Regions from separate parts of the Parageobacillus sp. VR-IP genome, predicted to be linked through region 1. Evidence: riboswitches for the same ligand, from Rfam matches in the RefSeq annotation. Region 1 holds a riboswitch; each other region holds the start of a gene.
The links. Region 1 has a riboswitch for S-adenosylmethionine ahead of mtnK (S-methyl-5-thioribose kinase). Riboswitches for the same ligand answer to the same signal wherever they lie in the genome.
Positions count from the first base shown of each region.

Region 2: another riboswitch for S-adenosylmethionine. It lies ahead of HT574_RS16800 (phosphoadenylyl-sulfate reductase); the one in region 1 lies ahead of mtnK (S-methyl-5-thioribose kinase).
Region 3: another riboswitch for S-adenosylmethionine. It lies ahead of HT574_RS07880 (LLM class flavin-dependent oxidoreductase); the one in region 1 lies ahead of mtnK (S-methyl-5-thioribose kinase).

Region 1 covers NZ_JABVYQ010000001.1:339,140-341,339, forward strand. Annotated here, with positions in the region: gene mtnK (S-methyl-5-thioribose kinase) at 1-1,128, opposite strand, end outside; SAM riboswitch class I at 1,216-1,381, opposite strand; gene HT574_RS01850 (carbon-nitrogen family hydrolase) at 1,474-2,200, opposite strand, start outside.
Region 2 covers NZ_JABVYQ010000008.1:43,754-45,953, forward strand. Annotated here, with positions in the region: gene HT574_RS16795 (sulfate permease) at 1-602, opposite strand, end outside; gene HT574_RS16800 (phosphoadenylyl-sulfate reductase) at 617-1,324, opposite strand; SAM riboswitch class I at 1,449-1,557, opposite strand; gene HT574_RS16805 (DUF1128 domain-containing protein) at 1,985-2,200, opposite strand, start outside.
Region 3 covers NZ_JABVYQ010000002.1:486,908-489,107, forward strand. Annotated here, with positions in the region: gene HT574_RS07875 (ATP-grasp domain-containing protein) at 1-69, opposite strand, end outside; gene HT574_RS07880 (LLM class flavin-dependent oxidoreductase) at 71-1,132, opposite strand; SAM riboswitch class I at 1,200-1,303, opposite strand; gene qoxD (cytochrome aa3 quinol oxidase subunit IV) at 1,429-1,728, opposite strand; gene qoxC (cytochrome aa3 quinol oxidase subunit III) at 1,730-2,200, opposite strand, start outside.

The DNA.
Region 1 (2,200 bases):
CAAGATAAGGTTTCTGCCAAGGCGAAGCGCGTGGCGTTTTGCTTGCAAACGTTCCTCTTTATTTTCGATGCCGTCCAGGTCGGCGACATGTGCCAAGCCAATTGTGCGGCGGATCACTTCGCAGCCGGCAAAGCCGATCGCATCGACAAAGGTATGATGCAGCACCTCTTCTAATAACCCTTTCGTTTTCGCATACGGTTCGACATTGTGCGTATGCCAAAGTTCAGAAAAGACGGTTGTAAATACTTTCCATGTGTTGTCGATATGGGCAAATAACGGCTCTTGCTGCGATTCAGGGCGGGACAACGCATTTAACAGCAAGTTTGCGAAAAACTGGCCGATGTCAAATCCAAATGGGCCGTAAAACGCAAACTCTGGATCAATGATTTTCGTTTCTTTGTCGCTGGCGAAAATGCTGCCTGTGTGCAAGTCACCGTGAATGAGCGCATCCCCTTCGGTTAAAAACTTGCGCTTTAATTTGGCAACCTCTAAGTGAAGTTTGTCATCGTTCCAAAGCGATTCGACATCATCGCGCAGTTCTTCTTCAAAGTTGTTCGTTTCATGATTAAAAAACGGATCAGTAAATACAAGATCTTCCGTGATTTTGCACAGTTCCGGATTGACAAAGCTTTGCGCCAGCTGTTTTTTTTCTTGCTGATTCATGCCGAAATCCGACGTGTAAAATAACGTTTTTGCGATAAATTCGCCGATATGCTGGGATAGAAGCGGATATGTTTTCCCTTCAATCAAGCCTTTGCGGGCAATTTGCAAACGCGACAAGTCTTCCATCACGGTAATAGCTAAAGATTCATCGGAATAGTAAACTTTTGGTACATATTGCGGCGCATAGCCGGCAAATGTGCGTAGTGCATTGCTTTCGATTACCGCGCGTTTTAAGGTGAGCGGCCAGCTTTCTCCAACTACTTTTGCATATGGAAGGGCTTGTTTGATGATAATCCCTTTTTTCGCTTCTTTATCGACGATGCGGAAAACGAGATTAAGGTTGCCGTCCCCGATTTCCCTGCAGACAAGCGGCGCTCCTTCGCGGAAGAGGCCGAGGCGCACGGCTAAAGAAACGGCTCCTTGTTCTGTTAATGGTTCATAAACGGATGAATGTGAGATCGACATTGGAATAAAATCCCCCTTCAGCAAATAAATTAAAAAGCCTCTTTCTGCATAGATAGAAAGAGGCTTGAAGATTCCAAGTCTTCGCACCTCTTATCTTCCAGAAAGAACAAGTCTTTCTGTTGGACTTAGCACCGTGCCCTGCGGAAGATGAAACTTCCGGCGCCGAAAAAACGTGCGCCCTATCTCACGATAGTATTACGGTCGGTTGCTGGGCTTCATTGGGCCAATTCCCTCAGCCAACTCTTGATAAGAGTATTTTCAGTATATTCATTTTTCGAATTTTTGCTCATGTTAGAAAATATTTGTGCGTTTGATTCGAATCATACACGCTAACGAATTCATTTGTCAATACTTTTTTAAAAAATTTTTTTCTGCTGTCTGATAATATTCGGGACGGCGATCGGCAAAAATCGGGATGCGCGCCCGCACTTCCTGCACTTTTTGCAAATCGATTTGCGCGGTGAGTGCGCAAGGCTCCTCGCCCGCCTCGGCAATGATTTCTCCCCATGGATCGATGATCATGGAATGGCCGGCAAACACGTTGTTCGGGTCGCTGCCGGCGCGGTTGCAAGCGACGACGTAGCATTGGTTTTCAATGGCGCGCGCCACGAGCAGCGTGCGCCAATGGGAAAGGCGAGGAAGCGGCCACTGGGCAACGACAAACAACACTTCCGCCCCTTGGACCGCATGGACGCGGATCCATTCCGGAAAACGAATGTCATAGCAAATGACACCGGCGCATAAGGTGTTTTCGAGCGTAAATAAGCCGGTATCCTCCCCAGGCTGGAGGTAAAGATGCTCATCCATCAACTGAAAGAGGTGCAGTTTGCTGTATTCGCCAACGACCGTGCCGTTTCGGTCGACGATATACATCGTGTTTGTCACGCCTTTTGCCGTTTTTTTGGCGACTGAACCGGCGACAAGATGGACGCGGTACGATTTTGCCAGTTTTGTCATGAACGTTTTCGCGCGTTCGCCGTTTTCATCGGCGATTTCATCGAGGCGGGTTAAGTCATAACCGGTCGTCCATAGTTCAGGAAGAACGATGACATCCGGACGTTCTTTTGCAATT
Region 2 (2,200 bases), on a different contig from region 1:
ATTAATCCGGCGCCGACAAGTGGGCCGACCGCATTGGCAACATTGTTCATTCCAGCTGAAAAAGCTTCAAAAAAGCCGGTCACAATTAAAAGCGTGACGAACGTTTTTCCCCATCTGCCTTGTTCTAATTGTGGATATTTTCGCTTTAGCGATAAAAACCATTTTCCTACGAAAAACGTAAATGCAAAGGCGATGATGGGGATAATGATCCATATGGAAACAATAAACAGCAATTTATGAAAATATACGGTTTGATAGGCAATGCCGACGCCGACAACCGAACCGACCGTAATTTCGCTCGTAGAGAGCGGAATGCCCATGATATTGGCGGCGAATAAGGATATTGTCGCGGCAGTTAAAATGATCACGACAATTTTGATGGTCAAGATGGAAGACGGGATAATCCCGGAACCGATCGTTTTGACGACCTCGCCGCCGCCGAGGCTGCCAAGAAACACTCCTAATCCGCAAAGCACAAGGGCAGTTGATCTCCGCCTGATGGCGCCGGATCCGTACGCCACTCCCATTGCGGCGGCGGCGCCGCTGGCACCGATATTCATCGCAAAGAAAAAGGATACGATAAAAGCAACAACAAGGAGCATATTCGTGTCTCTCCCTATGAGATATGAAGCCCGCATTCCGTTTTTTTGTGACCGACCCAGCGGCCGGAACGCAAGTCGTTCGGATCGAGAGCAGGGGCTGTGCATGGCGCGCAGCCGATGCTTGGATAACCTTGATCATGAAGCACATTGTACGGAAGCTCGTATTTATATACATAGTTCCATACGTCTTTCCATGTCCAATGAATGAGCGGGCAGATTTTGATCGATTGGAATTTGTCATCTTTATTAATGTATTGGACGTGGCTGCGTGTCGGCGATTGTTCGCGGCGCAGGCCGGAAATCCAAGCGGTTACCCCGGTCAATACTTCGCGCAGTGGAATCACCTTCCGCAATTCACAGCATTTATTTGGATGGTGCTTCCATAATTCGTCTCCGAATTGTTTTGCCTGTTCGTCTAAGGATAAGCTCGGCTGTTTCATTACAATGCGGAGGGAAGGATATTTTTCTTTTACCTTTTCGATTGTCTCGTATGTTTCACGAAAATGAAGACCGGTATCGAGAAATACGATTTCCGCATCTGGCTTTACTTGCGAAATTAAATCAATTAACACGATTCCTTCAATGCCGAAGCTGCAGGCATACACAATATTGTTCTCATATTGGCGGTATGCCCAAGCGAGGACATCAAGCGCCCCTTTTGTTTCATTATCGTGAGGAAATGACGGTTTTTCTTCCGTTTCCCACGTTTGATAAGTGAGCATCTTTCTCCCTCCTTTGAAGTCAAAGAAAATAAAGCGGATTAATTGGTTATATTGGAATAGAAAGAGAACGAGCGCTGATAAAAACGCTCTCCCATTTTGGAAGAGCCAGCCGGTCACTGATAGCGCCTTATCTTCCAAAATGGTACCCATTTTGCTGGAATTAGCACCTTGCTTTCGGCCAAGCAGGTTGCCGGAGTTCATCGGGCCAGTCCCTCCCTCACTCTTGATAAGTTTTATGTAATTGTAATTGATTAAAATTTTAACACAATTCACACGGAAGTCAATCCTAGTTTTTCTATGGGAATTTATTTTTTTGTAAAGGGAAAAAGGAACTATTTTTGGGCTATGGGCATCAAGAATCAGCTTTCTTTGTTGATCTGTTTTTCACATGTAAAAACCAAGGTACTTTGCTGTACCTTGGTTGATCCGATCAGTGACGCGTTCTTTTGGGGAATGGTATGTTTTTCTTTTATTTCTTTGCCGAGGATGAGAAAAAGAAAGGATAAAATGCCGATGTGGCCGATAAACATAAGCATCGCAATCATGGAATGAGGGACAAACCGGCAATATCAAATCCGGCATTGGTCAGCGCGATTACCGAAGCGAAAAAGCCGTGATATAAAGCTTCCTGCCACATTGGAAAGAAACGAAAAAGGAATTTCATTTCTTTCGCAAATTTCCCAGCTCTTCGGCAATCGCCTGCATTTCGCTCGGGCTGAACGTCTCTCTTTTCATTACCATGTCATATATTTCTTTCAACTCATCATACCACTCTTCCGAAAAATGGGAAGGTTTAATTGCGTCTAAATTTAATACTTTTAACTTTGCTTTTATTTTTTCTACCATATACTCGACATTTTCTGTTGATTTTTTTGA
Region 3 (2,200 bases), on a different contig from region 1:
TTCGTCCAACCGCCGCGTTAAATGCACAGTCCATTCGCTATTTTCATGAATAATGTAAATTTTGCTCATCTTACTTTTCCCCTTTCGCCACAAACCGATTCCGGCGTTCCTCGACAAGCGGCATCACTTGTTTGGCAAACCGCTCCATTTCCTCTAGCTGAGGTGAAAACTGCAATATCAATAAATCGACCCCTGCATTTTCATATGCCAAAATGCGGTCAGCGATTTGTTTCGGTGTACCAATTAGATTTGGACGCAATCCCCTGTTCGATACAGAATAGTCTTGCAATTTCAATTGCAGTTCAAGCTGGGATTTGCTGACGAAATCATGATATCCTGCATAGCCGCTCGATAATTTAACGTCGGTAATGCGCTTTAATTCCGCCTGCGCCTCCTCCTCGCTGTCGCGGCAAATGACAAACGCCGCCATGCCAAACGAGCGAAACGGCTCTTTTCCTGCCTGTTCGCGGCGTTGTTTCATGTCGGCAACTTTGCGGGCGATTTCTTCTACTGTTCCGCCATGCATCACATATGCATCGCAATGCTCGACAATCGCTTGTTTTCCCCGTTCGCTCTCGCCGCCGGCGTATAAAATCGGATACGGCTTTTGCACCGGTTTCGGCGCTAAATGGGCTCCTTTTACTTCATAAAATTTTCCCCGGAAATGAAATACATCGTTCGTCCACATTCCTTTTAACACTTGAACGAATTCTTCCGTGCGATCATAGCGCTCATCATGTTCGGTAAAAATGCCGCCATATTGACGCGCTTCTTCCTCCCACCATGCCGATACAACGTTCAGTGTAAAGCGGCCGTTGCTAATGTGGTCAATATTGGCCGCCATTTTCGCCGTAACGGCCGGATTATGAAAACCGGGACGGACTGCCGTCATAATTTCCAATTTTTCTGTCACCGCCGCCAGTGCCGCCGCCGTCGACCATGCTTCCAGCGAATCCCTCTCCGGCCCTTTTATATCATTTAAATACAGCTCCGCGACTAATGTTGTGCTATATCCCCATTGCTCTCCTTTTTGCGCCACCGTTTTCGCATATTCAAACGTCGCCGGCATGTTTTCATCCTCAACGTTGCGCAGCCAGCCTCCGAAAATCGGCAGCCAAAATCCATATCTCATCTTTCTCCTCTCCTCCCCTAATAATAAAAATAAAAAACTTCTTCGATAAGAAGAAGTGGTGCGCTTCATCTTATCTTCCAGAACCAGCCTGCGCGAATCAGCGCTTTTCTGACCAATATCAGCGGCTGCCGGGCTTCATTGGGCCATTCCCTCTGCCGCTCTTGATACTATTTATTTTATTTTCTCCTTCTTTTCTTATCTGTTTTATCAGATTTATTTTATCCTACCATAATGTCATTTACAGCGTCAATATAAAAAACCCCGGCTCTTTCGCAGGGAAAGAGCCAGGGGTTTTATTACAGCACAAATGACATCGTCCAAACCGAACCAGCGACAACGACCACCGCGATAAAAAAGCTATATGCCATATTGATCGTTTGAATTTTGCCGCTGTCGCTTTCCGTCATATGCATAAACATAAATAGCTGCAAGCTTGCCTGAATGATAGCAAAAATGATGATGACGCCAATAATCGCTTTCGCCGTTAATCCCGAAGATAGCGCGACCCAAAGCGCAGCGAACGTCAGCACAAGCGAAAGAACAAAACCGACGACATGTTTCCAAGGAAATGATTCATGGTGATTGTTTGCACCCATCCTAGATCACCATCCCGGTCAAATAAACTAATGTAAAGATAAAAATCCATACAACGTCAAGAAAATGCCAATACAAGCTGACGATAAACACTTTTCTTGCCGTCCGCGGCGTAAATCCGCGCTGGAGCAGCTGAATGATAATTAAAATCATCCAGCCAATTCCAAGGCTGACGTGCGCCCCGTGCGTTCCGACAAGCACGAAAAAGCTAGAGAGAAACGCACTTGTTTGCATCGTCGCTCCTTCATGGACGTAATGAATAAATTCGCGAATTTCAAAGGTAATAAACCCTGCACCTAAAAGGAGCGTCACCAACAGCCATGTTAATAAACCGCTAAGGCGATTGCGGCGCATTTCAAAAATAGCCAGGCCGCACGTAAAACTGCTGGTTAATAGAAGCAACGTTTCAATTAAAACATCTTTTACCTCAAATAAGTCTTTCGCAGTCGGGCCGCTTCCCGTACGTTGGAATAA